Regions from separate parts of the Rhizobium rosettiformans genome, predicted to be linked through region 1. Evidence: predicted binding sites of a transcription regulator. Region 1 holds the regulator's gene; each other region holds the start of a gene.

Region 1 (10,491 bases):
CTCCGGCTCTTCGAACTCGAAACCCCAGTCGTGCTTCTGCACCTGCTTGACGAGACGCTTGACGCCACTGGTCGCACCGATGGCCGTGCCCTGAATACCACGCTTGAGGTCATTCGTGCCCAGCATGATGATCACCAGGTCGATCGGCTTGTGCGTCGCGAGAAGCGTCGGCAGCACCTTCGTGCCGTTACGTTCGCAATCGCCCAGATGGTCGTCATAGGCCGTGGTGCGGCCGTTCAGGCCTTCGGCGATGACCCGGACCCCATGGCCGAGCGCCTTCTGCAAGACACTCGTCCAACGGTCTTCGTAGGCATGCCGACCCAGATTTACCGGGTCGTATCCCCATGTCAGGCTGTCGCCATAGGCAAGAACGGTCTTCATCTCAACCGCCCCCCGGATCAGACCAGCATGCCCATCGGATTTTCGATGTAGCGCTTGAAAGCACCGAGCAGTTCGGCACCGAGCGCGCCATCGACGCAACGATGGTCGGTCGAGAGCGTCACGGTCATGACGTTCGCCACCTTCATCTCGCCCTTTTTCACCACGACCCGCTCTTCTCCGGCGCCGACCGCAAGGATCGTTGCATGCGGCGGGTTGACCACGGCCGAGAAGCTCTTCACGCCCATCATGCCCATGTTGGACACGGCAGTCGTACCGCCCTGGTATTCTTCGGGCTTCAGCTTGCGGTCCTTGGCGCGCTTGCCGAGGTCCTTCATCTCGTTGGAGATGGTGGACAGGCTCTTCTCCTCGGCCTTGCGAATGATCGGTGTGATCAGGCCGCCGGGGATCGAGACAGCCACGCCGACATCGGCATGCTTGTGCTTGACCATGTTGGTGTCGGTCCAGGAGACGTTGGCATCCGGCACGTCGCGCAGTGCGAGAGCCAGCGCCTTGATCACCATGTCATTGACCGAGAGCTTGTAGGCCGGCTTGCCGTCCTTTTCAGGTGCAGCAGCATTGAGCTGGGCACGAAGCGCCATAAGGGCATCCAGTTCGCAATCCACGGACACGTAGAAATGCGGAATGGTCTGCTTCGATTCCTGCAGGCGCTTGGCGATCGTCTTGCGCATGCCGTCATGCGGCACGAGCTCGTAGGAGCCTTCGGCGAAGTTCTTGAGAACGGCTTCTTCCGACGCACCCTTGGCCATAACCGGGGAAGGCGCGGCCGTCGAAGCAGCTGCTGCCGGAGCGGCCTTAGCACCACCGGTGCTGACGGCCTTTTCGACGTCGCTCTTGACCACGCGGCCCTTCGGACCTGAACCCGATACGGCCTTCAGGTCGAGACCGGCTTCCTTGGCCAGGCGACGCGCGAGCGGCGAAGCAAAGACGCGCTCACCGGTCGAGGCAGCAGGTGAAGCCGATGCGGCTGCGGGAGCCGGCGCTGCAGCTGGTGCCGCGGCAGGTGCAGGTTCTGCTTCCGCCTTAGGGGCAGTAGCCGCCTCAGCCTTCGGGGCGGGCGAACCGCCACCGGCAGCAGCGGCTGCGACGTCTTCGCCTTCCTCGGCAAGGATCGCGATGAGCGCATTGACCTTCACGGCTTCGGTGCCGGCGGGAACGACGATCTTGGCAACGACGCCCTCATCGACGGCTTCCACTTCCATGGTCGCCTTGTCGGTTTCGATCTCGGCGATGACATCGCCGGACTTGACCTTGTCGCCTTCCTTGACCAGCCACTTGGCCAGATTGCCCTCTTCCATCGTCGGAGACAGGGCCGGCATGGTGATATTGATCGGCATGACCTTGCCCCCTTACTTGTAGCAGACGGTTTTGACCGCCTGAACGACTTCGGCAACGCTCGGCAGCGCCAGCTTTTCAAGGTTGGCCGCATAAGGCATCGGCACATCCTTGCCGGCGATCGTCAGGATCGGCGCATCGAGATAGTCGAAGGCCTGCTGCATGACGCGGGTCGCAATTTCGGTGCCGACGGAGGACTGCGGATAGCCTTCCTCGACGGTCACCAGGCGGCCGGTCTTCTTGACGGATTCGATGACGGTCGGCAGATCCATCGGACGGATGGTTCTGAGGTCGATCAGCTCGACGTCGATGCCTTCCTTCGCCAGTTCCTCGACGGCCTTGACCGAGTAGGTCATACCGATGCCGAAGGAGACGATGGTCGCGTCCTTGCCGGTCTTGTGAATGCGTGCCTTGCCGATCGGCAGGACGAAGTCATCCATCTTCGGCACTTCGAAGGAGTGACCGTAGAGGATTTCGTTTTCCAGGAAGATGACCGGGTTCGGATCGCGGATGGCTGCCTTCAGCAGACCCTTGGCGTCGGCTGCCGTGTAGGGCATGACGACCTTGAGGCCCGGGATCTGGCTGTACCAGGCTGCATAGTCCTGGCTGTGCTGGGCGCCGACGCGAGCCGCTGCACCGTTCGGGCCACGGAAGACGATCGGCGCGCCCATCTGGCCACCGGACATGTAGAGCGTCTTGGCAGCCGAGTTGATGATATGGTCGATCGCCTGCATGGCGAAGTTGAAGGTCATGAACTCGACGATCGGCTTCAGGCCGGCCATTGCCGCACCGACGCCGAGGCCGGCAAAGCCATGCTCAGTGATCGGGGTGTCGACAACGCGCTTGGCGCCGAATTCCTGCAGAAGCCCCTGCGTGATCTTGTAGGCGCCCTGATATTCGGCGACTTCCTCACCCATGATGAAGACATCCGGGTTGGCGCGCATTTCCTCGGCCATGGCTTCGCGCAGCGCTTCACGCACCGTCATCGTCACCATTTCGGTCCCGGCCGGAACGTCCGGATCGGAGGCCACTTCGACCTTTGGAGCGGCCGGAACCTTGTTGTCTGCGGAGGATGCAGGCTCATCTGCAGCGGCGCGAGCCTTGCCGCCAGCGTCACCGGCTTCGGCAGCCGGCGTGTCGGCATCTGACTTGGACGCGGGCATCGCATCTGCACTTTCACCATCCTGAAGCAGAACGGCGATCGGCGTGTTGACCTTGACGTTCTCGGTACCGGCCGCAATCAGCAGCTTTCCGAGCACGCCTTCATCGACGGCTTCCACTTCCATGGTCGCCTTGTCGGTCTCGATCTCGGCGATCACGTCGCCAGACTTTACGGTGTCGCCTTCCTGCTTGATCCACTTGGAAAGCGTGCCTTCTTCCATTGTCGGAGAAAGGGCGGGCATCAAAATTTCGATCGGCATGGGTTCCCTCCCCGATTACAGAAGAATGTCGGTGTAGAGCTCGGAAACATCCGGCTCCGGATCGGCCTGGGCGAAATCGGCACTGTCCGCGACAATGTCGCGCACGTCCTTGTCGATCGCCTTGAGCTGGTCTTCTGAAGCCCAGCCATTCTCGAGGAGACGAGCCTTGACCTGTTCGATCGGATCCTGCTCCGACCGCATCTTCTGCACTTCTTCCTTGGAGCGATACTTCGCCGGGTCGGACATCGAGTGGCCGCGATAGCGATAGGTCAGCATTTCAAGAATGATCGGACCCTTGCCGGAACGGCAATGCTCGAGCGCCTCATCGGCGGCAGCCTTCACCGCGCGCACATCCATACCGTCAACCTGGACGCCGGGGATGCCGAAGCCGGAGCCGCGCAGCGAGTAGTTCGACTGCGCCGTGGCGCGCGCCGTCGACGTGCCCATGGCGTAGCGATTGTTTTCGACGATGTAGATGATCGGCAGCTGCCAGAGGGCAGCCATGTTGAAGCTCTCGTAGACCTGACCCTGGTTTGCAGCCCCGTCGCCGAAATAGGCAACCGCAACATTGTCATTGCCGCGATACTTGTTCGCGAAGGCGAGACCGGTTCCGAGCGAAACCTGCGCGCCCACGATGCCGTGGCCACCATAGAAATGCTTCTCTTTCGAGAACATGTGCATTGAGCCGCCCTTGCCCTTCGACAGGCCGCTGCGGCGACCCGTCAGCTCGGCCATGACGCCGCGCGCGCTGAGGCCCGCTGCCAGCATGTGACCGTGGTCGCGATAGGCGGTGATAACCTGATCACCTTCCTTCTGCGCCATCTGCATGCCGACAACGACCGCTTCCTGGCCGATATAGAGGTGACAGAAGCCGCCGATGAAGCCCATGCCGTAAAGCTGGCCGGCCTTTTCTTCGAAACGGCGGATAAGCAGCATTTCACGATAGGCGTGAAGTTCTTCGTCTGCACCAAATTCAGGCGTGTTTTTTCCGGTGAATTCCTTGCCGGCTGACTTGGCGGAAGACTTCCGACCGTTCGCAGCTGCTGGCTTGCGAGGCGCCATGCATCCCTCCCATGGGTTTATTATGGTCCAAAGTTGGGCACAGAATAGGGAAGAAAGAGCACGGCGGCAATGCCATAAATGCATGGCTATCATTCGCCGCAAGCAACTGTAATGACTAAAAAATTTACGATTAACTGAATTCAGGTTAATCAGAAATAGGTGTTGAAGATTACGATTTCGTCCGGGCGCGACATGTTGAGCTGATAGCGCGCCTTTTCGTCTATGATGTCCTCATCGAGAGAGCCATCACTCAAGAGACTGACATCCTTTTCAAGGACGGTCCGCTGGGCCACGAGCCTATCAAGCTCCGATGCACGCTCTTGCCGGATGCGCTCGAATTCCTGCCCCGCCCTGAGGCCGTAATCACCATGGATGGAATGGTAGCCGAAATAGGACAGGAAAGCGACGGTGATAGCGGGAAGAATGAGACGGCCGTATTTCTTCTTCTTGTGATGCCTGGTCCACATGCCGACAATGCCCTGAAACGCGAAACTTGTCGCAAGAGTAACCGTCAGATCTTAACCGACCGTTGACCCTAATCGCAGTGCAAAAGAAAAAGCCCGCGCCGGGGAACCGGCACGGGCTTCGAAGGAATTCGACCGAGATCAGCCGCGCAGGATCGAGGCGCCGGCGTAGACGGCCTGCGGCCCCAGTTCTTCCTCGATGCGGATCAACTGGTTGTACTTGGCGGTACGGTCGGAGCGGGCCAGCGAGCCGGTCTTGATCTGACCGCAGTTGGTGGCAACCGCGAGATCGGCGATCGTCGAGTCCTCGGTTTCGCCCGAGCGGTGCGACATCACGGCGGTATAGGCCGCGCGGTGGGCGGTCGAGACGGCATCAAGCGTTTCAGACAGCGAACCGATCTGGTTGACCTTCACGAGGATCGAGTTGGCGACACCCATCTTGATGCCGTCGCGCAGACGGGCCGAATTGGTGACAAAGAGATCGTCGCCGACGAGCTGGACCTTCTTGCCGACCTTGTCGGTGAGTGCCTTCCAGCCATCCCAGTCGTCTTCGGCCATACCGTCTTCGATCGAGAAGATCGGGTACTTTGCCGCCAGCTCGGCGAGGTATTCGGCCATGGCTTCCGGCTCAAGCGTACGGCCTTCGCCTTCCAGGACATACTTGCCGTCCTTGAAGAATTCGGTCGAGGCGCAGTCGAGCGCGATGTGCATGTCTTCGCCCGGACGATAGCCGGCCTTTTCGATCGACTTCATGATGAAGTCGAGAGCGGCAGGAGCAGATGCCAGACCCGGGGCGAAACCGCCTTCGTCACCGACATTGGTGTTGTGACCGTCGGCAGCGAGCTGCTTCTTCAGCGTGTGGAAGACTTCCGAACCCATGCGAACAGCGTCGCGGATGGTTTCGGCGCCGACCGGCACGATCATGAATTCCTGGAAGTCGATCGGGTTGTCGGCATGCGCGCCACCATTGATGATGTTCATCATCGGCACCGGCAGGACATGGGCGTTCGGGCCACCAACGTACCGGTAGAGCGGCAGACCGGAGGACTGAGCGGCAGCCTTGGCAACGGCGAGCGAAACGCCGAGGATGGCGTTGGCGCCCAGGCGGGCCTTGTTCGGCGTGCCGTCGAGCTGGATCATCAGATTGTCGATCTGGATCTGGTTCTCGGCATCGTGACCACCGATCGCGTCATAGATCTCGCCGTTGACGGCTTCGACCGCCTTTTCGACGCCCTTGCCGAGATAGCGCGAGCCACCGTCACGCAGCTCGACGGCTTCATGCGCGCCGGTCGATGCGCCCGAGGGAACCGCAGCGCGGCCCATGCTGCCATCTTCGAGATAGACGTCGACTTCGACGGTCGGGTTGCCACGGCTGTCGAGAATTTCGCGGCCGATGATGTCGGTGATGGCGGTCATGTTCGCTCCCTGTAGACGGAAATTGGACAAGGCTCCGAAGGCCGATCACCGGGCATAAGCCGCTGGACCCGCCTGTGAGTCATCCTCTCTTATCCGATGATCGGGAAAATACAATGACGGATCAGGGGCGGAAGGGACGAAATCTAATCGATTTAAACGGCAATTGCCTGCGGCGCTTCCGGTTCAACCGATTGAAGCGCCGCGGGAAGCTTTCAAGATGACTTGGCAATATCGTCGAAGGCGATGAGTTTTTCGAGCAGCCGACGCATGTCGGTGATCTTCACCATGTTCGGGCCATCCGACGGGGCGTTGTCCGGATCCTGATGGGTCTCGATGAAGAGGCCACCGACACCGACAGCAACAGCCGCACGGGCAAGCGTCTCGACAAATTCCCGCTGACCGCCGGTGGAGCCGCCCTGTCCGCCAGGCTGCTGCACCGAGTGCGTGGCATCAAAGACGACGGGCGCGCCCATCGCCGCCATGATCGGCAGCGAGCGCATGTCGGAGACCAGCGTGTTGTAGCCGAAGGAGGCCCCGCGCTCGCAGAGCATGACGTTCGGATTGCCGGAACCGGTGATCTTGTTCAGGACATTCTTCATGTCCCAGGGCGCCAGGAACTGGCCCTTCTTGACGTTGATCGCGCAACCGGTCTTCGCCGCAGCCACCAGAAGGTCTGTCTGGCGGCAAAGAAAGGCTGGGATCTGCAGGACGTCGACAGTCGGGGCAACGGCGGCGCACTGCTCTTCCGTATGGATGTCGGTGAGGACCGGTACGCCGAATTCCTTCTTGATGTCCGCGAAGACTTCCATCGCCGTTTCCAGGCCAATGCCGCGCTCGGCGGACAGCGAGGTCCGGTTCGCCTTGTCGAAGGACGACTTGTAGACGAGGCCGAGGCCGAGTTCGCGGCAAAGCTCGACGAGCTGGCCGGCAATCATGAAGGCATGGTCGCGGCTTTCCATCTGGCAGGGACCGGCAATCAGGGCAAAACGGCCTTTCTGGGAAAAGACGGCCTTAGCCGGACCTTCGCCGACGACGACTTCCGAATTGGGAGAAACGCTCATTTCAACTCCTCGAAGGCAAAGGTCACCCCCTGCCCCTTTTCCGGCGCGACGACGAGGCGCGCGCCCGTTTTTTGATAGCTGACGCCCTTAGCAGCGAGGCAGGCTTCTGTCACGCCGAGATCATCAACCGCAATAACCACGGCCGCCCCGACGAGCCCCCTTTCCGAGACCAGCAATTCCTGGCCGAAGTGGAGCCGGAAACCCTCCGGTGTCAGCACGTCGACGGCGACGTTGGCGGTCTGAATCGAGAGCCCGAAGGAATGGGCGGTGACATCCCGCTGATCAACAACCGTTTCCAGGAGATATTGGAAGTCGCTCGGGTTCTCTTCGACCAGCACTACGCGCCGGAGCCCTGTCGCGCCGTTGGCATGCACAAGCAGGGAATCCCGATCGGTCGGAAGCGGGTTGATGCGCTGGCAGGCGAAGGCGAAGAAATCGGGCGCACGGAGATCTGCTGCAAAGGCGAGTCGGAAAGCCCCCTCCGCGGTTTGGCCATCCGGAAAACGAAACTGGCGCGCGAAATCGAGCACAGAGCCAGCGCTCATCCCGTCCTCGCGGTAGGCCGCATCGTCCGCCAATGCATCTTCCGTCTTCACGACGATGGCGGAGAGCCCCTCGACGCGCCGAAAGCGGAAGGCCTGATCGCGAGCGACAAAGACATTGCCCGTGCGCGCAGCCTCCAGACAGTCTTCCCGACTACCGACGGCCAGCGGCTCCAAATAGGTGTCATCGGCGAAGAAAACGCAGGCATTCTCGGTGCCGAAAGGGTGGCGGGCATCCGCCGCGACGGTGAATCCGAGGTGAGTGAGCCGCTCGCGGGCGGTTTCGAGATCGGTGATCGGCAATACGAGATGATCGATAGCGCGGGGTGAGGAAATGGAATTGGACATGTTTGCTCTCGGTTTCTGCATCAATTCTGAGAATTGGACGCCTGAATGGAAAGGCCTTCGACCGCCTGCCGCAAGGCATCGATCTGCTCGCGGGTTTCGCGCAGTTCCTTTAACACCTGCTCGTCGATCTTGTGATGCAGGGCCAAGACTTCGATCTCCGCCTTGAGATTGATCTCGTAGTCCTTCGCCGCCATGAAGCGATCGCGCTCCGCCTGCCGGTTCTGGCTCATCATGATGATCGGCGCCTGGACGGCGGCAAGCATCGACAGGATCAAGTTCAGGAAGATGAACGGATAGGGATCGAGCGCACCTGTTGCAAGAATCACCGTGTTGAGGATGACCCAGGCGACCAAAAACAGCATGAAGCCGATGATGAATCCCCAGGAGCCGCCGACCCGTGCAATGCCGTCTGCGAGCCGCTGACCGAAGGTCGCATGGGCCAAAAAGTCCTCGCCGGCATTGGTCGACACCGTGCGGCGCTCCCGCGCCCGCTTCAGCACCTTTTGCTCTGCTGACGAAAGATCAGATGACAACTTCCCCAGAACGAGTTTCTCAATATCCTTCAACATATACAGCACCCTCGAAGGCGGTTTTGCCCGATCCCGGACCAGATCTGCACTCAGCACTGCAGCACGTCAAAATCGGACGGTTTCAATACCCTTGCAGGCGGCTATCGCATTTTCTCACCGGCTCTTCACGAAAATTTATACCCTTGCGGAACACAACTGGAACATATAGTGTCTGTTCTGTATTTGTTTCACTCCGAGGGCACCGCATATGCTGACGCGCAAGCAACAGGAACTGCTTCTCTTCATCCATGAACGGATGAAGGAATCGGGTGTCCCGCCGTCCTTCGACGAGATGAAGGATGCGCTGGACCTCGCATCGAAATCCGGGATCCACCGCCTGATCACTGCGCTCGAGGAGCGCGGCTTCATCCGACGCTTGCCGAACCGGGCGCGTGCCTTGGAGGTCATCAAGCTTCCGGAAGCCTATTCGCCGAGCATCCAGCCGCGCCGCGGCTTTGCACCGAGCGTGATCGAGGGCAGTCTCGGCAAGACGCCACCGGCGCCAGCGCTGACCAAGCCGCCGGTCGAGGACAACGGTTCGTCTGTCTCCGTGCCGGTCATGGGCCGGATTGCAGCCGGTGTGCCGATTTCAGCGATTCAGAACAACACTCATGACATCACGGTACCGGCTGAGATGATCGGCGCGGGCGATCACTATGCACTTGAGGTCAAGGGCGATTCGATGATCGAGGCCGGTATTCTTGACGGCGATACGGTCATCATCCGCAATGCCTCTAACGCCAATCCCGGTGACATCATCGTGGCGCTCGTCGACGACGAGGAGGCGACACTCAAACGCTTCCGCCGCCGCGGTGCATCGATTGCACTGGAAGCCGCCAATCCGGCATACGAAACCCGCATCTTCCCTCCGGATCGCGTGAAGATCCAGGGCAAGCTGGTGGGCCTCATTCGCCGCTATCACTGATCAGCATCGGTCTCCAGCTTTGGTCGGACAGTGCCAGTTGGACCCGCAAATTCATGCGTGCTTTCGGAAGAGGCTGTTCGCCAGTCGTAGAGACGGTGCGCCGTCCATGGCCTGGAGGGTCCGTCGAGCGCGGACCTGACCGTCATGGCTTGCGAGGTGGCGGCTAGGCCCGCGATCTCGAGGGAGCCGGTTGCGCGCTGGCTCGCCTCCGAAATCAGGAGCGCGCCAGAGCGGCAGGCTTTGACGCGTGTGCGCGCCGACAGAACGACGATATCAGCGCGGTCGCAGGCTGTTCCGATGAGATCCGGGCGTTCCAGCGTCAGCAGCGTGTTGCCGTTCTCCAGTCTGATGGCACAGGCCTGCTTGACACAGGTGAACTGTTCTCTGCCGGCGGCCTTGAGTAGGCTGTCAAATACAGCCTCTGCCAGTTTGCTCTGCTCCTCCGACAGGGTTTGCCCAGTACGCCGGTCTGGCGCCGGTGGCAGGGGTACCGTGTCGAGCATGACCGGATGCCTTGGCTCATCGATACCGAGCACCGGCCGCCATTGATCGAAGATGAAGGCTGCCGGGCGGGCTCGGTTGATGGCAATGATGGACGTGTCGCCACTTGCCACCCGAATCGCGACCAACCGTGCGTCCTCGCTGACCATCAGTTCGCCACCCGGGGAACGTGGAGCAAGGAAGGCAGCAGCGAGCGTTGCGACGATGAGAGCCGTGCCGACATGCCTGATCGGGGTTCTGAGGAGCATCAGCAAGAGCATGCCGGCGATTGCGCCGGGCATGAACCATGATGGCAGACGCGGGAAGACGTAGCCGCCGCCCCAGCCGGAGACGGTGTGAGCGACAATGAGCACCATTTCCAGGCCCTTACCCATGATCCAGAAGAATGGGCCGTCGAGGCCAAATGGCATGAGCAGCATGGCAATGAAGCCGGACGGCATCACGACCA
Region 2 (10,491 bases), 1.9 Mb from region 1:
GGAGCTGGGCAGGGTTCTTGGACACGAACCGGCTGGAAATATCACACAGTTCTTGCGGGCAGCGGAATGTCTGCTCGAGTTTCATGACCTGGCCATGGCCGAACCAGTCGCGGAAGCCCGTCATGACAGAGATGTCGGCCCCCGCAAATCGGTTGATGGATTGCCAATCATCGCCAACGGCGAAGAAGAAGCGCCCCTTCTTCTGCACTAAGGCCCGGCAAAGTCGGGCTCGCGCCCGGGACGAATCCTGAAACTCATCCGCCATCACAAGTTGATACGGTTCTTCAATAGCACCCTCTTCAAGGTATTTGGCTGCGAGATTGAGCATGTCTTCAAAGTCGATGCCGCCTTCCGCCGCAAGCGCTTCGTCCCAAGCTTTGATGATGGGGAGAGCGAGTGCGGCAAACATCCGATAGCGATACTTAAAGGCATCCGTGGGCAGTCTATCCAAGCGTTCCTCTAGGTCTGCCGGAGTCATGCTATTGCTTTTAAAATGGCCGATGAACGCCCGGACCAAGCCTATCAGTTCCTCTGCAGGCATAGGCTTCAGACCATCCTTGGGGATCTGTCTGTCGGGATTTGGGTTGAGCACGATGCCCCGTTGGGTGAGTTCCCTTTCGAGATGCTCAAATAAGGTTCCCGTGCGCACCTGGTGCGAGGTCGTCTCGATCAGCGCGGTGCCCTGCTCTAAATGCAGGTTTCGCTTCCATTCCACGCCTGAGACATAATCGTCGAAATGGGTAGGGGCGTTGCCTCGCGCATCAAGCGCGAAATGCTCGTGATAGAGGTCTATGTCGGGATAATAGAAATCTGGACGGTATTGCCGGTGCGTCGCATCCGCCGTGTCCAAGACATAGGATTTTTCATACCTGTAATTGACCCCGTTGTAGAAAAGCCAGTTCGCAATGAGCGCTTCTTCCTGGCTGCGCACGCGTGTCCCGTCAGCCGTGAGAACCATTCCCCTGCCTTGCTCGTCCCACGCGGTCGGCGCGGACTCGCCAGGTTTCGGCAAATCCCGTTTGAAGACAAAGCGAAACAGGTCCCACTGCGCGCGAAAGCTCAAAGAGCTGTCTTTCAAACCGTCGATCAAGTCAGCGAGCTTGCGCAGGCCATCCGCAGGATCGATTGCCCACTGCGGGATATCTGGCTTCTTTCCGGTGGCCCTACCGATGATTCCAAGACCCAGAGCGTTGAACGTGAAAGCCTTCACGGGGACATCATACATGCCCAGACGCGCAAACGATTGGCTGGCCCGTTCTGCAAGTTCTTCGGCAGCCTTCTTATTGAACGCGAGCATGACGATCTGTTCGGGCTTGGCGATACCTCGATGGATCGCGTAAGCCGCTCTAGCTACCATTGTGGAGGTTTTACCAGAGCCCGCAGAGGCGACCACCTGCACTCGATTGTCGAAGCAGACGACGGCTCGCGCCTGCTCTGGTGTCAGTGGTTTGCTTTCGACCTTGTCGAGCAGCTCTTTGCACTCGATGAGCTCTCTGTCTGTGTGTTTGGAGTTCAGGTTTTGCCATGCTGTAGCGATGTCGGCGCCCCAGTCCCGCAAGTCCTGTTCCAGCTGGATGGCTCTCTGGCCGAACCGGGCTTTCAGCGAACCATCACGCAGCAGCATTCTCATCCTGGCCGTATCCAGTTGAGGCCGTTCACTCTCCAGAGAATTTAACATCTCGTGCGTCAGCCAGCGCCTTTGTGACGCCGCCGTGTCCTCCACCGATCTGCGTTTGCTAAGCCAATCGCTCATGGTCTCGTGAGCGCGAACCAGCAGGGCGGTATCTTCCCTGAGGCGGATCTCGCTCAGGACATCATCGAAATTGGCTCGCAGGTTTGCTGCCCCGCTCTTGGACAGTCCGCCGACCTGAATGGCATCCGAGCCGGCAGGCTTCAGCGTGACGCTGGCCCACAGTAGGCCGTTTCTCACCGAGAATGATGCAGAGTCGCGGACATTGACCGTGTGAGAATCTCCATCGATTAGGAGGGTCAGGCATATGCCGTCCTGAACCAGCAGCCACTTTGGCGACCGGGAAACAATGCGTCCCCATTTCGATGGCTCCCACTCGTTCTTCATTAGATTATCCAAATGGTTGCATATGGAGTCGGCACTACCTCGTCTGCTGCATGCGGACAAGCCCGTTCAATCGGACATTGCTTAGGCAGGGAACATCAGGGGCAGGTTAAGGGCGGTTTCTTGAGATGCTGTCAACAAAGGAGCTGTCGTCATACTGGATCGCCAAGACGGGGGTGCGGGTCATAGTTCGTGTCGAGGGGGGAGATTTGCGGCTCCGTTATTCGCCGAATATCCCGCCTGCTCTTCAGACATTTGCTTTCCGAGGGCGCTGTTGAGCACACAAGAAGAAAATTGCGGAAGGATGACGCTAATTAACGCGCACGCATTGTGATGCGTGGTAAGGCATTATAACGTCTATTGACGCATCATGATGCGTGTATTCTGCGTTAGGTTGGAGACTGAAGATGCCGGTCATTACGGTGGCGAACCCCAAGGGTGGGGCCGGGAAGTCAACAGCGGCCCTCGTGCTCGCCACGTCGCTTGCCCAGCAGGGTGCGAGCGTCATTATTCTCGACTGCGATCCCAACAGGGCGATCGAGGGGTGGCGGGCAGGGGCCTCGAAGAACCCCGTCATCGTGGATGGTGGGATCACTGAGAGCACGATCACCACCAAGCTCGATGAATATCGCAAGAAGTATCAGTTCGTCTTTGTCGATCTGGAAGGCACCGCCAGTCGGCTCATGTCGCGTGCTCTTGCCCGGGCGCAGCTCGTGATCATTCCGATCCAGGCAAGCCCGCCTGACGCGGAACTCGCAGCGCGCGCAATCCATCTGATCCGTGAAGAAGAGCAGGCCTTCGAAAAGACCATCCCCCATAGGGTGCTGTTCACCCGGACCTCTCCGGCGATCGCCTCTAAGCTGGAAACGCAGATTACGGCTCAGTTGAAGGCAAGCGAGGTGCCGATGTTTCGCAATCATCTGAACGAGCGGTCCGCCTACAAGGCGATGTTCTTCTACCAGCAGGATCTGGAGGAGCTTGATCCGCGGAATGTGAATGGGCTGCCGGCAGCCCGGGACAATGCGTTCCGGCTTGCAGAGGAACTGGTCAATCTGGTCATTGATGCGAGGGTTGCGGCATGAGCGGGAAGAACCTGGGCTTTGGCGACAAGCTCGCCAACATCACGCCCGACACGGAAGAGCCGGCGCGGATTCCTGATGCCAGGATCGACGAGGTTGGTGAACGCCATGGTTTCGTAGCACGAGAGCCTATCCAGAAGCTGACGCGGCGCAAGCCTTCTGAGCCGTCTGCAAATCTCAACATCCGCCCGCCGATCACGACCTTCAATCGGTTTCTGATCTTTTGCGAGCAGAACCGCATGTCATATCCTGAGGCGTTGAAGGAGCTCATGGACCGCGCAGGTGTCTGAACCTGATGCAGAGAGTTGGCTGCGTCACCATTGACGCGCGTTCATGAAGCTCGGCATCCGAGTTCCGTTGATATGCAGCGACAGCGCGTCTATGCGACCGATTGATAGAGGGGAGTTGTCCTGATCGCCGGGCTTCGCAAGGTAAACCCGCGCCTGAAATGCAGGCTTAAGGGCTCCAAGCGTTTCTACGGTGCCGTAGGAGGTCGTGGGAGTCATAACTAAACACGATAAGGATCACGTCGACGGTCAGGCCCCGGCATAGGCGCTTGCTTTGGCGATGCAGGCTATCAGCCCCTCAAGCAACCATGAACGAGTGATGGGCTCGACCCTCGGGGCCACAGTCTCGATACCTCCCAGGCGGGAAGAAGTCGTCACTGCTGGCGAAAGGCCGCGATCATATCTCTGGACACATCTTCGGCAAAGCAGACGGGCGCATAACCACCAGGCTTGGAATATGCACTTCGCTTGCCGCATTGCCGACCTCGACGATCCCGGCTGTAGGGGCATGGGCAGGAACCGGAATAACGTTCGATCGATTGAGCGATGATCCGCTGGACGATTGTTGCGTCCGATATGGCAGGTACGGACCGAGGCTGCTGCTGCGGCGGCTGTTGCGACTTAGTTTGTCGAGGGGCTTCACGCGCTGGCTGGCTTTTAGACAAGAAGCGGGTCGCTATCCATCCTGTACGCTGTGTCAGTTGATCGCGCACCTGCGACCAGTCTGCACTCATGTTCACGCGCATCACCTCACGCCCCTTGTCAAAGCGATCGAGAATCGAGTTCGCAGTGCCGGGACCAGCGCGAAAGGCAACTCCACTGCCCGTCACATACATCGTCTCCGCGGGTGCCGCCTGAATAGAGGGTTGAGTGGTGGCACCTGGCTGATCCGAGGCGACGGCTTGCGGGGATTGCTCAGGCGATACGACTGCGGGCTGTGGGGCAGAATACGGCGCAGAGGGCTTCTCGTCTTCCCGACCAAACAGGGCGAGTGCGACAAGGAACACTCCAATGCAAGCCGCGATCTTTCGCATCAGGAATCCTCTCCTGAGCTGCTGTCTGCTATTTCTTGGGCCTGATCACCCTGGGGCTGATGTTGTTATAGACCTGTTGGGCGTCGAATGAACCGGGCGGCGATACTGCACCGCCAGGAAGCTTCAGGACCTGCACGATCAGATCTTGTCCGGGTTTGACAATGTCGTAGGCCACGCCGGGGTTATAGGTGGTGTATGCTGTGTTGCCGTAAACATTCGTCTGGAAGGTTCCCGGGGTCGAGCCCACGGATCGATTTGTCGAGTCGTTCGCCGTCACGACGAGGAAGTGGGTGCCCCCGGCAGCCAAGGTCACTTCAGCAGCTTTCAACAGGCTATAGTCCTGAATTGTGGTTGGGTCGGTAAACCCGTTTCCCCGTGAAGAGATGCGATAGGTATCGTTGGTTATCGGGGCCGCGGTGACCCCTCCGGTTGCACCCATCTCCTGATATTGCGTTTGGCAGCCGGACAAAATCATGGTTGTGGCGGCGACCAAGGCGAGGTGCCTGAAAGTCATTGAAATCTCCCCCTGTTTTCCGTGAGCAAAGGAGAAGTCATCATCGAAGTCAACCTAAGGCTGCGACTTATTTTGACGCGGCAAATCCACCGGGGCTGACGCCCCATCACCCGTCAAGACCTTGAACCCTTCGGGCAAAAGCGTCCGGGCCGTGGCTCGGGGCTTTTAGCCCCTGCGCCCGCACCACCCCGGACGCTTTTGGGTCTGGACGGGTTCCCCCCTCTCTTCGCCAGAGGGGCAGATCGGTTGCATGCGCAACCCGATCAAAGGAAAAGGGACATGAAAAACAGTATTTACGCTGAAGTGACGGACAAGATTATTGCCGATCTGGAAAAGGGGGATCTGACCTGGCTAAAGCCGTGGAATGCCGGCAACACGGCCGGGCGGATCACAAGACCCTTGCGGTACAATGGGCTTGGCTATGGCGGCATCAATGTTCTGATGCTGTGGGCGGCGGCGATCGAGGCGGGGTATTCGTCTGCCTGCTGGATGACGTTCAAACAGGCCCGCGAGCTCGGCGCCCATGTGCGCAAGGGTGAGACGGGCAGCATGGTCGTCTATGCGGGGACCATCAGCCGGGAAGGGGATGAGGACGAAAACGAAGATAAAGACAAAGAGGAAGGAGAGGGGGTCAAGCAGATACCGTTTCTCAAAACCTACACGGTCTTCAACGTCGAACAGATCGAGGGACTGCCCGAGCATTATCATGAAAAGCCGGCGCCGGTGATCGACCCGGTTGAACGTATCGCACATGTGGATCAGTTCTTTGCAGCAACGCGTGCCGAAATCCGCCACGGCGGCAATCGGGCCTATTACAGCGGTTCAAGTGATCATGTTCAGATGCCATGTTTCGAGAGTTTCCGGAGCGGGGACGCCTATTGTGCAACGCTTGCGCATGAAATGATCCACTGGACGAAACATGAAAGCCGTCTTGATCGCGACTTCGGGGCAAAGAAACGGGGCGATGAGGCGTACGCGTTCGAGGAGCTCGTTGCTGAATTGGGTGCGGCCTTTCTATGCGCGGATCTGGCATTGACGCCGGAGCCCGGTGCCGATCATGCGGCCTATATCCAGAGCTGGCTCAAGGTACTGAAGGAGGACAAGCGTGCCCTATTCAGTGCCGCCGCCCATGCGCAGCGCGCGGTCGAGTTTCTGCAGGGTCTGCAGAGCTTGGCCGGAACAGGAGAGCCGCCGCGTAAGCGGCGGATTTCCTTTCTCGGCAAGAACGCGCGCCCGCCGACGGCGGACACCTAATGAACGGATCTGAAGCCACGTTCAGTGGTTACCCCTCATTCACTCGAATGCCTGAAAATCAGGGGAACTCAAGGCGCGGCGGCACTCCTGAACCGGCTCAGACTGTAAGACTGCAACGCAGGTGCGTCGAAATGCGTCAACATTGACGCGCGTTAAAGATCTGGATTGGGGCTACGCCTCGGGAGCAAGTCTCGCCCACTCGCAAGGCGCGCCTCAGGCTGTGTGAGAGGTCCAGATGCTAATCGTGTGCCGCACCAGGGTCTCCCGGGCTGGCTTCAGGGTCGCTCTCGTACGGAGACCGGTAGCGCTCCTCAGGAGCAAGCCAGGATGCGAGGAACTGGAACGGGTCCGTATCGCCGACCATCTTCCTGGCCAGCGCCATGCGCGTTTCGAGATGCGGTCGTCGATCGTCCGAAACCTTGGCCAGGCGATTTTCCGCTTCCCTGAAGAACCGCTCCACGCCCATCACTTTCGTCCACTGCTCGATGATCTGGGCAAGCTGTTTCTGGCTTTCGAGCAAGGCCTCCGCCTTTTTTCTCTGGTCTTCGCGGCGACGGCTACGCTCCCGCTCGGCTTCCCATTCCTGTCTCCGCTTTTCGGCGGCTTCGTCTGCCGCCGTCATCAAGGCCTGGACCTGGCCGACGGCGCCTTGCAGGGACTCGATAAACTCCGGGATCGAGCTTTCCAGCGAGGCATGCTCCGCGTCCTGACGGGACAAGAACCACTCGACACCCCGCTTCGGTGAATACGCCACGATCTTGAAGCGTCCGCTTGGTACGTCCTGGAGATGTGTGTAAGAATGAACCAACTGCCAGGCCTTGGCGGACTTGATGACCTTGCTCTCGGTTCGATGGTATTTGCCGGCGAAATATCGCATAGACACCCGCTCCGTCATTTCAGTCACTGCAATGCCAATCGGAACCGAGTCGAGCTGGAACACAGTCGGTCGGTCCGGACCCCATATGTAGCCAGATTGATAGCGGCCATACTTGCGGTCCTTCCGCTCGGTTTCCCGTTCGTCGATATCGATGCGGTGAAGGCCATCTTCGGCTGCCGCGATGCGCAGCTTGCAGCCTGCGTCATCGAGGGCGAGATAGACCTGATTGGCAATCGCAAGCGCGCGGGGCAGGGCACTCTCTGAGGCGACGATATCGGGCAGGATCCTCTTGTAGGGGCGGAGAAATTCATACTCCTCCACGACACGGGTCTTTCGCAAATGCTCCTCAACGCCAAGGAGCAGAGGATGTCGCGACCTCCTCGGCGGTTTCAGGCCCCGCTTTTTCCGGATATCCGGGCTTGGAGGCGGACCTTGTCGCCTGGGCCGGGGGGCCGGCTGTGCGATCTCGATGATAGCGTCGAGGGCCTCGGGAAGTAGTGGCAGTTCCGCTGGCAGGCCCATCGCCTTGCGGGTCCAGTAACCTGCCCCCGGAAACGGAACGTCATGTTTCCTGCAGATGGCTGACAACGCTGTCGGCGATAGTCCGAGTTCAGGGGCAATTTTGTTCAGGGGCGAGTTGCAGACTCTTTGGTAAAGCTCAAGGCGCGTCAGTTGCATTGCTCGAAAAACGTCTCGTTCAGTGAGCTGGTACAGAATCGGCACTGAGCAGCTTATGGCCAGCGGTGGCACTTCTCCCGCCGCCTTGCCGTTCCCCGGCTTAATCCAATCGCCGACTGGGCCTCCACTATTGCTGGCGGCTCCATCGGCATGGGTTCATTTTTAGCACGAGAATTACATCATCGTGTGCGATCCAGTTCAAAAGGATCTAGTATTCTTACCCTTATGTCCATCAGCCGTCGCGACTGTGCAACCGTCTGGATAGATTAGATTGGAGTATTGTTTTAAGCGATCGTTCAGCGCGAATCTTGCTGATTGGTTGGCTCAAATCACGTGAATTCGAATATCTATGGAACGCGGATTAAGGTCACGCAAAAGCGAGTTTCCGTACTTGCCGTCAACCTGACTATCTCTCCTTCGCTCGGAGACGCGCACATCGTATGTGGCGTTTAACATCGCATCAAGAATTTTAACTTCCTCAGGGTGGCCGGCGTATTGGCTTTTGGTCATGTTAAAGGGCTTCGGTGATGGCGTGAATCCGGTGCTCACCTTTTCTTCGTCTTTGCGACGACCGATTTGGTTGAACCAAAAGCCGAGCGCCAGAAGTATAACCGACGCGACGAAGAAAGAAGCAGTGAACCAATAAATCTGTAGCTCGTAATTCAATACATCTTCTTTTCCTATCAAGCCAACAGCGAGACCGGCAAATGAAGATATGCCGGTGGCAATCGAGGCATTGCTGAGCCACTGGCCAAGATAGGTGTCATTGTTCATAGATTGTCGCTCCTTCCCATTTGTATAATTGGAAAATGCAAATATTTTGTCTGAGGCAAGGCTAAATTTTTAATGGAACGCTGCACGACCGGAGATGGCATTGAACGATAACCACAAAAGTTGAGTTCGCGAATTGCTGAGCTATCTCGCGGTACTGCCGTCGACGATCAACGATCAACGATCAACGATCGCGATGGTCGCCTGGTCGCCTTGAATGTGTGATATCGGCGTCCAATGGAGCTCAATACAGCGGATCAGTGAAAACGACCGTGGAGCCACGCTGCATGGCGTTTATCTTCTTCACGTCAAACCCGCATCCACCTTCACTCGCGATGGGCTGTAGCGCGCAGGCGACTTGTGACCAATCAGCAGGAAGAGGAACCTGCATATTGTTCCTGCGTGCAGCGATAAAGCTCTCCCACCATTTGAGTAGCTGAGTGCCATTAGATTCACTCAGCACGTCGAGGTGCTCGATGTGGGTGACAGCCCAGGCTTGAGATCGATAAACGTTCTCCAAATTGGGTAGGCAGTCCATGGGGTTAGTGATTACGTAGTCCACGAACGCAAGGTAGCATTGATCCCCGTCTGACACTTTGATGACGGTAGTATCACCTGCACGGTGAAACACCCGGCTGCATGCCCCTTTGCCAACCTCGGACCACCCCGCCCGCACGAGCTCGTTGCAGTATCCAGCTGCACCGTTGGAGCAAGAAGGATCAGGCGGATTTGTCTGGAATTCCATACCGCGACTACCGGACAATCCGACCATGTCGATCATGATTGTCGCCAATTATAACTAGCATCATGCTGGGCTGATTGTACAACTTTTGTCCCGATTCTGATCGATTAGTACGTATTCGAAAATCTAATCATAATGATGATTAAGCGCAGCCATTGATCTTTTTGGCTATCTCCATCAAGTGACTCCCGTAATATTTGTTCTGCTCCTCGGTCGGCATAGTAATTTCGCTTAGGTTAGCTGAGTTTTGCTTCGTGATTGCAAAGGAAAATGTCATAGTTACGGAAAATTGTCCTGATCCAGATTCCTCGCTAACGCTTTTTATGCCCGAGAGACGAAGGTCCAGCAGTTCTCTATACCCAACGAACAGCTTGGACGCCCCTGCAACCTTTTTGAGTACTATCCTGAAGCTATCATCTTGTGTCCTGTCCAAGTTTCTTTCGTCTGATGTTAGCTCCAGCCTGTTCGCAAAAGCGTTCCTTACAGTCTCGTAAACCACGTGAGATGGGTTCTTTGAGTCAGATGGCCATCGGCAAACAAATTCATACTCTGGTTCAAAAAGGTAACCGCCTTCGAAACTTTTGACGACAAACCTTGCGAACTGCCTGCCGTCCCGCTCAAGCAGCACAGGGTGGCACGGTTCGGCGAATGGGTCTTCGGGGCGAAAAAACCACCAGCAAGCACTATAAACTTTTGTAGCTCCCTGCTCGTTTTTGGTTATGAAAAAACCATCCTGTAAAAGCGGTTGATCGGCAATGGCCTCGACAATCTCGCGCCATATCTCGCCAACTTTCTTAGCTGTCTTGTCACTCTCTTCGTCGATCCATACGAATGTGTTTTCAGCAGCCCAGTCAGTCCTCAGCGGAGTGAGGAATTCAAATTCATTATCAAAATTGAAGTTCGTTAAGTTGCGCGAGAACTCAGCAAAATCTAGTTGGTACGGTTCGGGAAACCAGCTCCGATCTTTTACCTTTCCATCCTGAATGTACTCTAGAAGATCTAAGGGCATCACAGGGATTGGATACTCTGTTATTCGGTCGCCTTGGATATTGACGCAGTCAACATGCAATCCATGAATATTGCAAACCGAGGCTAGATCGGGATCAAAATTTTCGTTTTTAGCCCAAATGGAAGATTCTTCTTGAGAGGTAATTCCCTTATTCTGAGGCGTAGAATCCAAG
Region 3 (10,491 bases), 1.0 Mb from region 1:
AAGGGCCAGGCGGCCGTCGCCCAGGTCATCCTCAACCGGGTGCGCAATCCGCATTATCCCGACACGATCTGCGGAGTGGTCTATCAGAACGAAAATTGGCGCAACCGCTGCCAGTTCTCCTTCGCCTGCGATCGTATCCCCGACATCGTCACGTCTCCGCGCCACTGGAAGATTGCCAAGGAGATTGCCATGGCCGTCACTGCCGGCAAGATCTGGTTCAAGGATGTCGGCTCCGCCACCCACTACCACGCGACCTATGTGAAGCCCGCCTGGGGCCCGACGATGAAGCGCGTGGACAAGATCGGCAAGCACATCTTCTATCGCACCTATGGCGGCGGCTGGAGCTGAAAACCCTTCAGCGCTGCCTGTCGAGCCAGTTCGACAGCAGCGGCACGACCAGGAATGACAAGGCATAGGTGAGTGGCACCGTGACGAAGATGTAAAGCATCGGCGTCAGATTGCCTTCCGGGCCGAAGGCGAATGCTGCCTGCACGCCGATCATCCAGCCGAGGATGACACTGATCAGGATGCGGACTAGAAAGCGCGTCATCTCTTCCCCCCGGGCAGGACGTCTCCCAGGAGCCTCCCATGTCCGTCCCCGTTCCGCAATCGTCACGCATGCCCGCCCTGAGCCTGCAATCAACCGACCCACACGTCTCCGTGAATGTGGCAGATTCTGGTCCATGGTTGCGACGGATTGACCGGATTTGTCGTCCGTCATCTGCGACGATTCTGCATCTTGGACTTAAGTCTATGATTTTTCGGGGTTAATTTGTGGTGAAACTTGGTGCTGTCACGCCTTGACTATGCAGGGGCTCAAAATTATGGTGCGCCCGACTTCAAAGCGGGCCAGAAGGGTTTCTATCTCGCCGTTTCTGCATTCAATTCGGGCGCATAAACGGCGCTTGAGACAGGCGACGGTCGGAGAAAGCCATGACGGACCACCGGGAAGAAGATCTGGAAGAGCGCCGCAGACGGCTGACCACGGAACTCGCTGAGCGGGACGCCAAGGTCAAGGACGACGAGCGAGCCGAGATCAATGCCGACCAGACCCGTAAGGGATATGGTATGGCAATGAAGATCTCGAGCGAATTCATCTCCGCCATCATTGTCGGTGCCCTCCTGGGTTATCTTTTCGACTACTTTGTGGGCACGGGGCCGTGGGGCATGATCGTCATGCTTATGATCGGTTTCTGCGCCGGCGTGTTGAACGTCATGCGCGTCGTCGGGGTCGTGGCATCGCCACATCCTGCGGATCGCAGACTGGACTTGGACGACAAGGGCAACGGTCGCTGACGCGCCGGCCCGGAAACGAGAATGACCGCTTCGGCGGCGAAAGCGAAAGAGCAGAACGTGGCAAACGATCCCACTTCCCAGTTCCTTGTGAAGCCGATTGTACCGATCGAAATCGGCGGGATTGATTTTTCGTTCACCAACGCATCCCTGTTCATGGTGGCAACCGTTGCCGCTGCGTCGGGCTTCCTCTACTTCTCGACAGCCAATCGCGGCCTGATCCCGACGCGCATGCAGTCGGTCGCCGAAATGGCCTATGAGTTCATTGCCTCCATGCTGCGCGAAGGTGCTGGCGCCAAGGGCATGCACTTCTTCCCGATGGTGTTCTCGCTGTTCATGTTCGTCCTGACGGCAAACCTGCTCGGCATGTTCCCCTACTTCTTCACGATCACCAGCCAGATCATCGTGACCTTCGCGCTGGCCCTGTTTGTGATCCTGACGGTCCTGATCTACGGCTTCTACAAGCACGGACTGCACTTCCTCTCGATCTTCGCGCCGTCTGGCGTGCCGGTGGCCCTGTTGCCGCTGGTGTCTGCAATCGAGGTCGTGTCCTTCCTGTCGCGTCCGATCAGCCTTTCCGTCCGTCTTTTCGCCAACATGCTGGCCGGTCACATCACGCTGAAGGTCTTCGCAGGCTTCGTCGTGTCGATGAGTGCTGCCGGTGCCGTCGGCGTCGCAGGCTCCATCCTGCCTCTCATCATGACGGTCGCCATGACCGCTCTCGAATTTCTCGTTGCCTTCCTGCAGGCTTACGTCTTCGCGGTACTGACTTGCATGTACCTGAACGACGCCGTGCACGGTGGTCACTGAGAATAAAGTCGCTGGCCCCGGTGTCCCGGGTGTCAAAAACAGCCGCAACAACCCATTCGAAGGAGTATCCATATGGAAGCGGAAGCAGCAAAGTACATCGGCGCGGGTCTCGCATGCCTCGGCATGGCTGGTACGTCCCTCGCTCTCGGCCGTATCTTCGGTGACTACCTGACCGGCGCACTGCGCAACCCGTCTGCTGCTGACAGCCAGTTCGGCCGTCTGGTATTCGGCTTCGCCGTTACGGAAGCTCTGGGCATCTTCTCGCTGCTCATCGCTCTCCTTCTCCTGTTCGCCGTCTAATAACGGCTGGAGTTTGAGATCACGGCGCGCCGACAAGGCAGCCGTGATCTCGCGCATTTGAGCATACACCTGGAGGTGAGCATGTTTGTGACCCCCGCCTTTGCCCAGGAAACCCCGGCAGAAGGCCAGCTTCACACAGAGACCGGCGTGGCCCACGACGAGGCTCATGGCGGCGGCGTGTTCCCGCCGTTCGATTTTTCGACCTATCCGTCGCAGCTTCTGTGGCTGGTGATCACGTTCAGCGTGTTCTACATGCTCATGCAGAAGGTCATCGTTCCGCGCCTTGGCGGCATTCTTGAGAACCGCCACGACCGCATCGCTCAGGATCTCGACGAGGCTGCTCGTCTGAAGTCCGAAGCCGATGCCGCCATCGAAACCTACGAGCGCGAGCTGACCGCGGCCAAGGCGAAAGCCGGCCAGATCGCTTCTGCCGCTCGTGACGCATCCAAGGCCAAGGCCGATGCGGAGCGTGCTGCGATTGAGACGGAACTCTCCGCCAAGATCGCCGCTGCCGAAAGCCGCATTGCCGATATCAAGGCGCGCGCTTTCGCGGAAGTCGACACGATCGCCATCGACACCGTTGGCACGATCGTTGAAGAACTGATCGGCGCCAAGTCGACCGCAGCCGACATCAAGGCCGCCGTCTCCGGCGTCGCCAAGCAGGGAGCGTAAGCATCATGGACGCTTCATTTTTCGCACTCGTTGCCCTCGTTCTCTTCTTCGTCCTGCTCGCCTACCTGAAGGTACCGGGCATGATGGGCAAGGCTCTCGACGAGCGCGCCGACAAGATCCGTGACGAACTGGCCGAGGCCAAGCGTCTGCGCGAAGAGGCCCAGCACCTGCTGGCCGAGTACCAGCGCAAGCGCAAGGAAGCCGAAGCCGAGGCTGCAGCCATTGTGGCTGCCGCCGAGCGCGAAGCGGCTGCCCTGACCGCGGAAGCCAAGCAGAAGACCGAAGAGTTCGTTGCACGCCGCAACGCGCTTTCCGAGCAGAAGATCAAGCAGGCCGAGACTGAAGCCGTGAACGCCGTTCGCGCCGCAGCCGTCGACCTGGCGATTGCCGCTGCCGAGAAGGTTCTGGCTAAGAAGTCTGACGAAGCCGTGCAGCAGACGCTGTTCAAGGCCTCCGTCGGTGAAGTGAAGTCGCGCCTGAATTAAGGCCGGCCGACTGCCGACATCATCTTCATTCTGACGCCCCGATCGGTCTCCGCTCGGGGCGTTTTCTTGTTCGGCTGAGGGCCGTCGAGTGAAGCAGCGTGACCTTTGATCGGCTGTGCCTCGCCGACGCACATGCGCGGGCAAGATCGTGGCTAAGCGCGGACAAGGATTTTAGAGATTTTCGTCCGCTGGCGCTGCGATTTTCAACGGCCGGAAGCTCATCCGATGCAAGGGGCAGGGGCCGTGCGTCGCGATGGCGCTGCGGTGGCGATCCGTGCCGTATCCGGCATGGACCTCGAAACCATAGCCGGGATAGACGAGACCTGCCCTCACCATCATGCGGTCCCGCATCACCTTGGCGATGATAGAGGCGGCGGCGATAGAGACCGATCGCGCATCGCCCTTCACGACGGCCTCGCCGGCGCAAACCAGGCCGGGGGGAACATCTCGGCCATCGGCCAGCACATGCCGGGCCTCGTGGTCGAGACCGGCGACGGCCCGGCGCATGGCATCGAGGCTCGCCTTGCGGATATCGATGAGATCGATGCGCTTAGGCGAAGAGGACGCAATCGAAACTGTCGCCTCGGCCAAGATATGCTCATAGAGCACGTCGCGCTGGGCGGCGGAGAGCTTCTTGGAATCGTTCAGCCCATCAGGGATCCGCTTCGGATCGAGGATCACGGCTGCGGCGACCACAGGGCCCGCCAGAGGACCGCGGCCGGCCTCATCCGTCCCGGCCACCGGCCAAAGGCCTTGACGCTTGGCGCGGCTCTCCAGCGAGAAATCCGGGACAAGCGGCATGTCTGGAAAGAGGCCAGGAGAATCGGGTGGCGTGCGACGTTTCATGCGGCAGAAATCGCACGCGCACCCGACCTCCTGCAAGTCCCCGGTCCCGATCGCGATCATGGCGAAGGGGGCGGCTTACCAGGGACTACATCCGGTGCGAGGCGGCGGACAACGGCACCGGAAAACAAAAACAAACCCAAATCAGAGCAGCGACAGTTGCACGCCGTCGCTATTGGGCGAGATGAACAGGTCTTCCCTCAAATGCAGGCTGCGACGCATCAGACCGAGTCGCTTGGTCGCCATCTCGAAGCGACGGCTGATCTGCCACGCATAGGGACCGGCCCCCTTCATCCGCTTGCCAAATTCGGCATCATAATCCTTGCCGTCGCGCATCGAGCGCACCAGCGACATCACGTGCCGATAGCGATCCGGGTAATGCTGCAGCAACCAGTCACGGAAGAGCGGGCTCACTTCGAGCGGCAGGCGCAACAGCACATAACTCGCCTCCGTCGCCCCTGCGGCTTTGCCGCTGTCGAGGATCCGTTCGATCTCGTGGTCGTTGAGGGCCGGAATAACGGGCGCCATCATCACGGCCACGGGAATGCCGGCCTCCGACAGGGTCTTGATCGCCTCCAGCCGCTTGGCCGGCGTCGAGGCACGGGGCTCCATCGTGCGTGAGAGCTTGCGATCCAGTGTGGTCACTGAGATGCCGACCTTGACCAGCCCGCGCTCGGCCATCGACTTTAAGATGTCGATATCGCGCAGGATGAGCGCCGACTTCGTCACGATCACCACGGGGTGGTTCGCCTTGTCCAGCACTTCGAGGATCTGTCGCATGATGCGCCATTCCCGCTCGATCGGCTGATAGGGATCGGTGTTGGTGCCGATCGCGATCGGCTTCACCTTGTAGCCCGGCTTCGACAGTTCTCGTTCCAGCAGGCGCGGCGCATCGGGCTTGGCAAACAGCTTTGCCTCGAAGTCGAGACCTGCCGACAGGCCCATATAGCTGTGGGTCGGCCGGGCAAAGCAGTAGATGCAGCCGTGCTCGCAGCCCCGGTAGGGGTTGATCGACCGGTCGAAGGGAATGTCGGGTGAATCGTTGCGGGTGATGACCGTGCGCGGCTTCTCGACCTGAACTTCGGTCCGGAAGGGTGGCATGTCCTCGAGCGTGTGCCAGCCGTCGTCGAAGGCGACGCGTTCCTGGCTCTCGAACCGGCCGGCCGGATTGATCCCGGCCGCACGTCCGCGCCGCCGATCGATCTCGATCCGCATGCCGGACGCATTCATCAGTGCATCGGCAATATCTGCCGTATTGCCGGGCTGAAATGCAGCTTGGCTCACAAGAGACAGCTCGGTCATGTTTGGCTCCTCGCGGGCGTTGCCGCCTCGCTCAATGACTTTATTCCTAGCGGCAAAAGGAGAACAATGCAAGAACAAACTTCAAGAAACTGGCTGTGGCAAAACTTTGTGCAATGCGATAGATATAGGCAATGCTGACAGTGATCATGGAATGCCACGACCAGGAACCCGAGCTCGCACAGACCTTGTCCGTGCTGGTGGCCGGCGCGGTCGAGGGTCTGGTCAGCGATGTCATCGTGCTCGATCACGGCTCGACCGATGGCTCGTCCGTGGTTGCGGACGCTGCGGGATGCCGCTTTTATCAGCAATGGGACATGAAGCATGTGCTGGCGACAGCGCGGGGCGAATGGCTGCTGCTGATCGAACCGGGCGCGCGGCTCGGGCAGGGTTGGGTGGATGAGGTTGCGGAATATGTCGCGCTCAACAAGGCGCCGGCCCGGTTCTCCGAATCGCGGTTATACCGGCTGCCCTTCTATCGGCGGCTCACGCGCTCGACGCCGCTGCTTGAGAATGGCCTGCTGATCCCGAAGCGTCAGGCACAGGGGCTCGCAGGTGAGGGCAGGGAGCTGTTACAGCTGGCCCGCGGCCATAAGCCCCGCCGTCTCGACTCCGAGATCATTCCCTCCTGGGTCGCCCGCGAAGCGCGCCGCTAATCAGCCTTGGCTGCGTCTCAGGTGTTCGTCGAGCCTGGGCATGATTTCCACGAAATTGCAGGGCATGTGGCGATAGTCGAGCTGAAGCTTGATGATCCCGTCCCAGGCATCCTTGCAGGCGCCGGGAGAGCCCGGCAGCACGAAGATGAAGGTGGCATTGGCGACGCCACCCGTCGCGCGTGACTGGATCGTGGAGGTGCCGATCTTGTCGTAGGAGATTCGGTGGAAGACTTCCGAAAAGCCATCCATGCGCTTTTCGAACAGCGGCTCCAGCGCCTCGGGCGTCACGTCGCGCCCGGTGAAGCCCGTGCCACCGGTGGTGATGACGACATCGATCTCGGACGTCTTCGTCCAGGTCTCGACCTGTTCTCGGATCGCCGTCTTGTCGTCCTTGACGATCGCCCGGGCGACAAGCCGGTGACCAGCCTCTTCGATGCGCGCCACCAGAGTGTCGCCGGATTTGTCGTCGGAAAGGCTGCGGGTGTCGGAAACGGTGAGCACGGCAATGCCCACGGGAATGAAGGGGCGGCTCTCGTCGATGCGGCTCATCATCTCTCTCCCGGAACGGTGCGTGTCAGCAGCACATACCAGTTCGGCCGATAGGCCGAAAGAGCCAAGGCCGCCTTCATCGCCGCAGCCTCGGTGTCGTAGAGCCCAAAACAGGTGGCGCCCGAGCCGGACATGCGCACGTAACCGGCAAGGCTCTGCCGCAACAGGTCGCAGGCCTCGGCAATCTCCGGCACCAGCGCTTCCGCCGGCGGCTGAAGGTCGTTGCGCAGGGCTGAAAGCGACTGCATCCACGCAGAGACATTGGAAGATGGGTCCATCTCGCCGATCGGATCATTGTCGCGGCGCTGAAGGCTGCGAAAGATCTCCGGCGTGGAAACCCGTTTCAGCGGGTTGACGAGCACCAGCGGTACGGAGGGCATGGCGACTGTCTCGATTTCCTCGCCGATCCCGCGCGCGCGCAGCGGCATCGAGGCAAGACACATCGGCACATCGGCGCCGAGCTGCACTGCGATCTGCTGCAGCCTCTCCGCCGGCAGCTGCGCCTTCCAAAGCCGCAAGAGTCCGCGCAGTGTCGCTGCCGCATCCGCTGAGCCACCGCCAATTCCGGACGCAATCGGTAGGCTCTTGTCGAGGACAATCGACACGGCGCCATGCGGCTGGCCGCATTCGTTGAGGGCGGCCCGAAGCAGATCGCGCGCCTTCAGTACCAGATTGTCATCGCCTGAGAGCGCAGCCGCGAAGCGCCCGACGACACGGAAGCTGTCGCTGTCTGCCGTCTCGAAAATGAGCTCGTCGCCGTCCTCGGCAAAGGTCACGAGACTGTCGATAAGATGATAGCCATCGTCCCGCCGACCTGTGACGTGCAGAGCAAGGTTGATCTTGGCCGGAGCCGTCTCGACGATCCGCTCCGGCCGGCGCTCTGCAGTGTCTGTCATGCGGTTCAGGTCTTCTTATCGTCTTTCTTGGGCTCTTCGACCGGCTTGGTCTCGACCTTGGCAGCATCCGCCTCGATCGCCGGCAAGCCCTTTTCGATCTTCGCCTGGATCTTCGGAACTTCCGCCTCTTCGGGCTCGGAGGCGAGCGCACGCTTCCACTGATACTTGGCTTCGAGTTTGCGCCCGACCCGCCAGTAGGCATCGCCCAGGTGATCGTTGATGGTGGCGTCGCCGGCGCGCAGTTCGACGGCCCGTTCGAGCTCCACCACCGCTTCCTCGAATCGGCCAAGGCGGTAATAGGCCCAGCCGAGCGAGTCTACGATATAGCCGTCGTCAGGACGCAGCTCGACCGCCTTCTTGATCATCTCCAGGCCCTCCTGGAGGTTGCGGTTCATGTCGACCCAGGAATAGCCGAGATAGTTCAGCACTTGCGGCTGATCGGGATTGAGCTCCAGAGCCTTGTGGAAGTTCGGCTCCGCCTTGTCCCACTTCTTCAGGCGCTCATAGGCGATGCCGCGCTGGAAGAAGACCGACCAGTGGTTCCGCGCCGGGTTCGGACCGATGATCTCGATCGCCTTGTCGTAATTGTCCGCCATGGCCGCATAGTCCTTGGCGTCGGACAGCACGCTGCCATAGGCGAGATAGCTTCTGATATCCTGCGGATCGGAGGCGATCAGGGCGAGCAGATGTTCACGCGCCTCCTGAACCTTTCCGGTCTCGGCCAGCGTCAGACCAAGCTGCAGCTCGGAGATACGCCGCATCGGCGAGGTCTCGGGCACCTGGCGGTAGAAGGCGATCGCCTTTTCCGGCTGCTTCGCATTCTCGGCGATCCCGCCAAGCAGGATCAGCGTGTCGGCGGCATCCTTGTCCAGCGCATGCGACAGCTGGAGATAGAGCATGACCGTGTCTTCGGCACCTTCGCGGTTCAGCGCACCACCGATCGAGAAGAGAACGCCGGCTGCACCCTGAGCTGCCGTTGCGACAACCGGCTTCGGCTGGCCGCCGGCTTCGATCTCGGTGCGGAGCGCCTTGAAGGGGGCGAAGTTGGTGATCAGTTCGTCACCGGCCGAGAGGGCGTCGAGAGCCTTTTGCTTGTTGCCGGCCTGGGCCTCCAGGGTTGCAAGCGCGATCACCGAACGGGCGAAGGTATCAGGCGCGGTTGCCCCCCCATTGCGGTCTGTCACCGTATCGGTGAGTGCCTTTCGGGCGGCATCGACATCGCCGATCATCGCGGCCATGACGCCGACATTGTAGTTGCGGAAAATCCCGTACCAGCTCGGACCATCGAGATCCTGCACGAGCTTCAGCGCTTCCTTGCCCTTGCCTTCGCCGACCTTGGTCCAGGCGATCAGCAGCTGGTTCATCAGCCGGTCGAGATCGTTCGGTCCCTGATACTTGAAGTGCTTGAGCGCTTGCGCGTAGTCGCCGTCTCGGATGGCGCGAAAGCCGAGCGCCACGGAGGTGACTCGCTCCACGGCCGGATCTTTCTCCAGAACCTTGGCGAGATCCACGCCCTCGTCGAACTCGCCGTTCATGATGAGCGCAATCATCAGCCGCTGCTGAAGCTCAAGCTCGTTCGGCGTGAATTCCAGGGCCTTCTTGTAGAACTTCACAGCACTCGGATAATCGCGATCCGCTTCCGCTGTCCGGGCGGCCAGGAAGGCGCCCGCGAAGGAATCGACGCTACCGATATCGAAACTCTCGGCCTCGGTGGGCTGGGTATTGGCAGCAGCAAGAGCCAGCGGCGCCTGGGAGACGCTGAGCAGCAGCGCAACCGCGGTGCCGGCGAGAGTGCGAAGGGCAAAGCTTTGCCGCATGAACGAGCCTTTCAAGAACCGAGAGCAAGCGCGGGTCGCCCGCGCGCGGGCGATTGGCGATGATTCACGGACAGAATGGCTTTTTTGAAGCAGCCTCGCAAGGCAATCGCTGGATCTGCGTCAATTCACGCGCGCGATGCAGAAGTCGATCACGTCGTTGAGGGCGCTTTTCCACGGCGTTTCGGGCAAGGGCGCCAAGGCATCGCGTGCAATGGTGCCGTAATGCTGCGCCCGCTGGATCGTGTCGTTGAGGGCGCCATATTTGCCGATCAGGCCGAGCGCCTTTTCGAGCCTTGCATCGTCGTTCTGTCCACCTTCGATGGATTCCTTCCAGAAATCCCGCTCGGCAGCCGTGCCACGGCGATAGGAGAGGATGACCGGAAGCGTGATCTTGCCCTCGCGGAAATCGTCGCCGACATTCTTGCCGGTCTCGGCAGCCTTGCCGCCGTAGTCCAGCACGTCGTCGACCAGTTGGAAGGCAAGGCCGAGATTCATGCCATAGGATTTCATCGCGCTGCGGGTTGCCTTGTCGGTGCCAGCCACGATCGGGCCGACTTCGGCGGCCGCTGCAAAGAGCGCCGCGGTCTTGGCGCGGATGACGGCGAGATAATCGTCTTCCGTCGTTTCCATGTTCTTGGCGACGGAGAGCTGCAGAACTTCGCCCTCCGCGATCACGCAGGCCGCTGTCGAGAGCACGTCGAGCGCCTCAAGCGACCCGACTTCGACCATCATGCGAAACGCCTGACCGAGCAGGAAGTCGCCGACGAGTACGCTTGCCTGGTTGCCCCAGATGGTGCGGGCGGTGTTCTTGCCGCGGCGCAGATCGCTTTCGTCGACCACATCGTCATGCAGAAGCGTCGCCGTATGCATG

What was found. The regulator LexA, encoded in region 1, represses DNA repair genes until DNA is damaged. The targets are predictions, from matches to a motif close to TGTTCNNNNTGTGTTCNG.
Region 2: a site for LexA is predicted at 2,351-2,368, ahead of D4A92_RS07640 (UvrD-helicase domain-containing protein). Genes of this name have one in related genera too.
Region 3: a site for LexA is predicted at 5,765-5,782, ahead of D4A92_RS11705 (PA0069 family radical SAM protein). Genes of this name have one in related genera too.

What each region holds. Positions count from the first base shown of each region.
Region 1 is NZ_CP032405.1:3,480,568-3,491,058, reverse strand. It holds gene D4A92_RS17180 (SGNH/GDSL hydrolase family protein) at 1-381, opposite strand, end outside; gene D4A92_RS17175 (pyruvate dehydrogenase complex dihydrolipoamide acetyltransferase) at 399-1,736, opposite strand; gene D4A92_RS17170 (pyruvate dehydrogenase complex E1 component subunit beta) at 1,749-3,155, opposite strand; gene pdhA (pyruvate dehydrogenase (acetyl-transferring) E1 component subunit alpha) at 3,171-4,217, opposite strand; gene D4A92_RS17160 (FtsB family cell division protein) at 4,367-4,684, opposite strand; gene eno (phosphopyruvate hydratase) at 4,823-6,097, opposite strand; gene kdsA (3-deoxy-8-phosphooctulonate synthase) at 6,310-7,158, opposite strand; gene D4A92_RS17145 (VOC family protein) at 7,155-8,048, opposite strand; gene D4A92_RS17140 (DUF1003 domain-containing protein) at 8,069-8,617, opposite strand; gene lexA (transcriptional repressor LexA) at 8,826-9,542, shown strand; gene D4A92_RS17130 (ComEC/Rec2 family competence protein) at 9,536-10,491, opposite strand, start outside.
Region 2 is NZ_CP032405.1:1,614,100-1,624,590, forward strand. It holds gene D4A92_RS07640 (UvrD-helicase domain-containing protein) at 1-2,077, opposite strand, end outside; gene D4A92_RS07645 (ParA family protein) at 2,482-3,156, shown strand; gene D4A92_RS07650 (hypothetical protein) at 3,153-3,443, shown strand; gene D4A92_RS07655 (SH3 domain-containing protein) at 3,815-4,474, opposite strand; gene D4A92_RS07660 (CC0125/CC1285 family lipoprotein) at 4,503-4,988, opposite strand; gene D4A92_RS07665 (ArdC family protein) at 5,268-6,242, shown strand; gene D4A92_RS07670 (hypothetical protein) at 6,481-7,458, opposite strand; gene D4A92_RS07675 (hypothetical protein) at 8,122-8,571, opposite strand; gene D4A92_RS07680 (hypothetical protein) at 8,813-9,349, opposite strand; gene D4A92_RS07685 (hypothetical protein) at 9,453-10,491, opposite strand, start outside.
Region 3 is NZ_CP032405.1:2,434,747-2,445,237, forward strand. It holds gene D4A92_RS11665 (cell wall hydrolase) at 1-348, shown strand, start outside; gene D4A92_RS11670 (hypothetical protein) at 356-550, opposite strand; gene D4A92_RS11675 (AtpZ/AtpI family protein) at 934-1,296, shown strand; gene D4A92_RS11680 (F0F1 ATP synthase subunit A) at 1,354-2,103, shown strand; gene D4A92_RS11685 (F0F1 ATP synthase subunit C) at 2,176-2,403, shown strand; gene D4A92_RS11690 (F0F1 ATP synthase subunit B) at 2,485-3,075, shown strand; gene D4A92_RS11695 (F0F1 ATP synthase subunit B) at 3,081-3,560, shown strand; gene D4A92_RS11700 (ribonuclease HII) at 3,732-4,406, opposite strand; gene D4A92_RS11705 (PA0069 family radical SAM protein) at 4,548-5,705, opposite strand; gene D4A92_RS11710 (glycosyl transferase) at 5,837-6,358, shown strand; gene moaB (molybdenum cofactor biosynthesis protein B) at 6,359-6,907, opposite strand; gene D4A92_RS11720 (4-(cytidine 5'-diphospho)-2-C-methyl-D-erythritol kinase) at 6,907-7,803, opposite strand; gene D4A92_RS11725 (tetratricopeptide repeat protein) at 7,809-9,620, opposite strand; gene D4A92_RS11730 (polyprenyl synthetase family protein) at 9,741-10,491, opposite strand, start outside.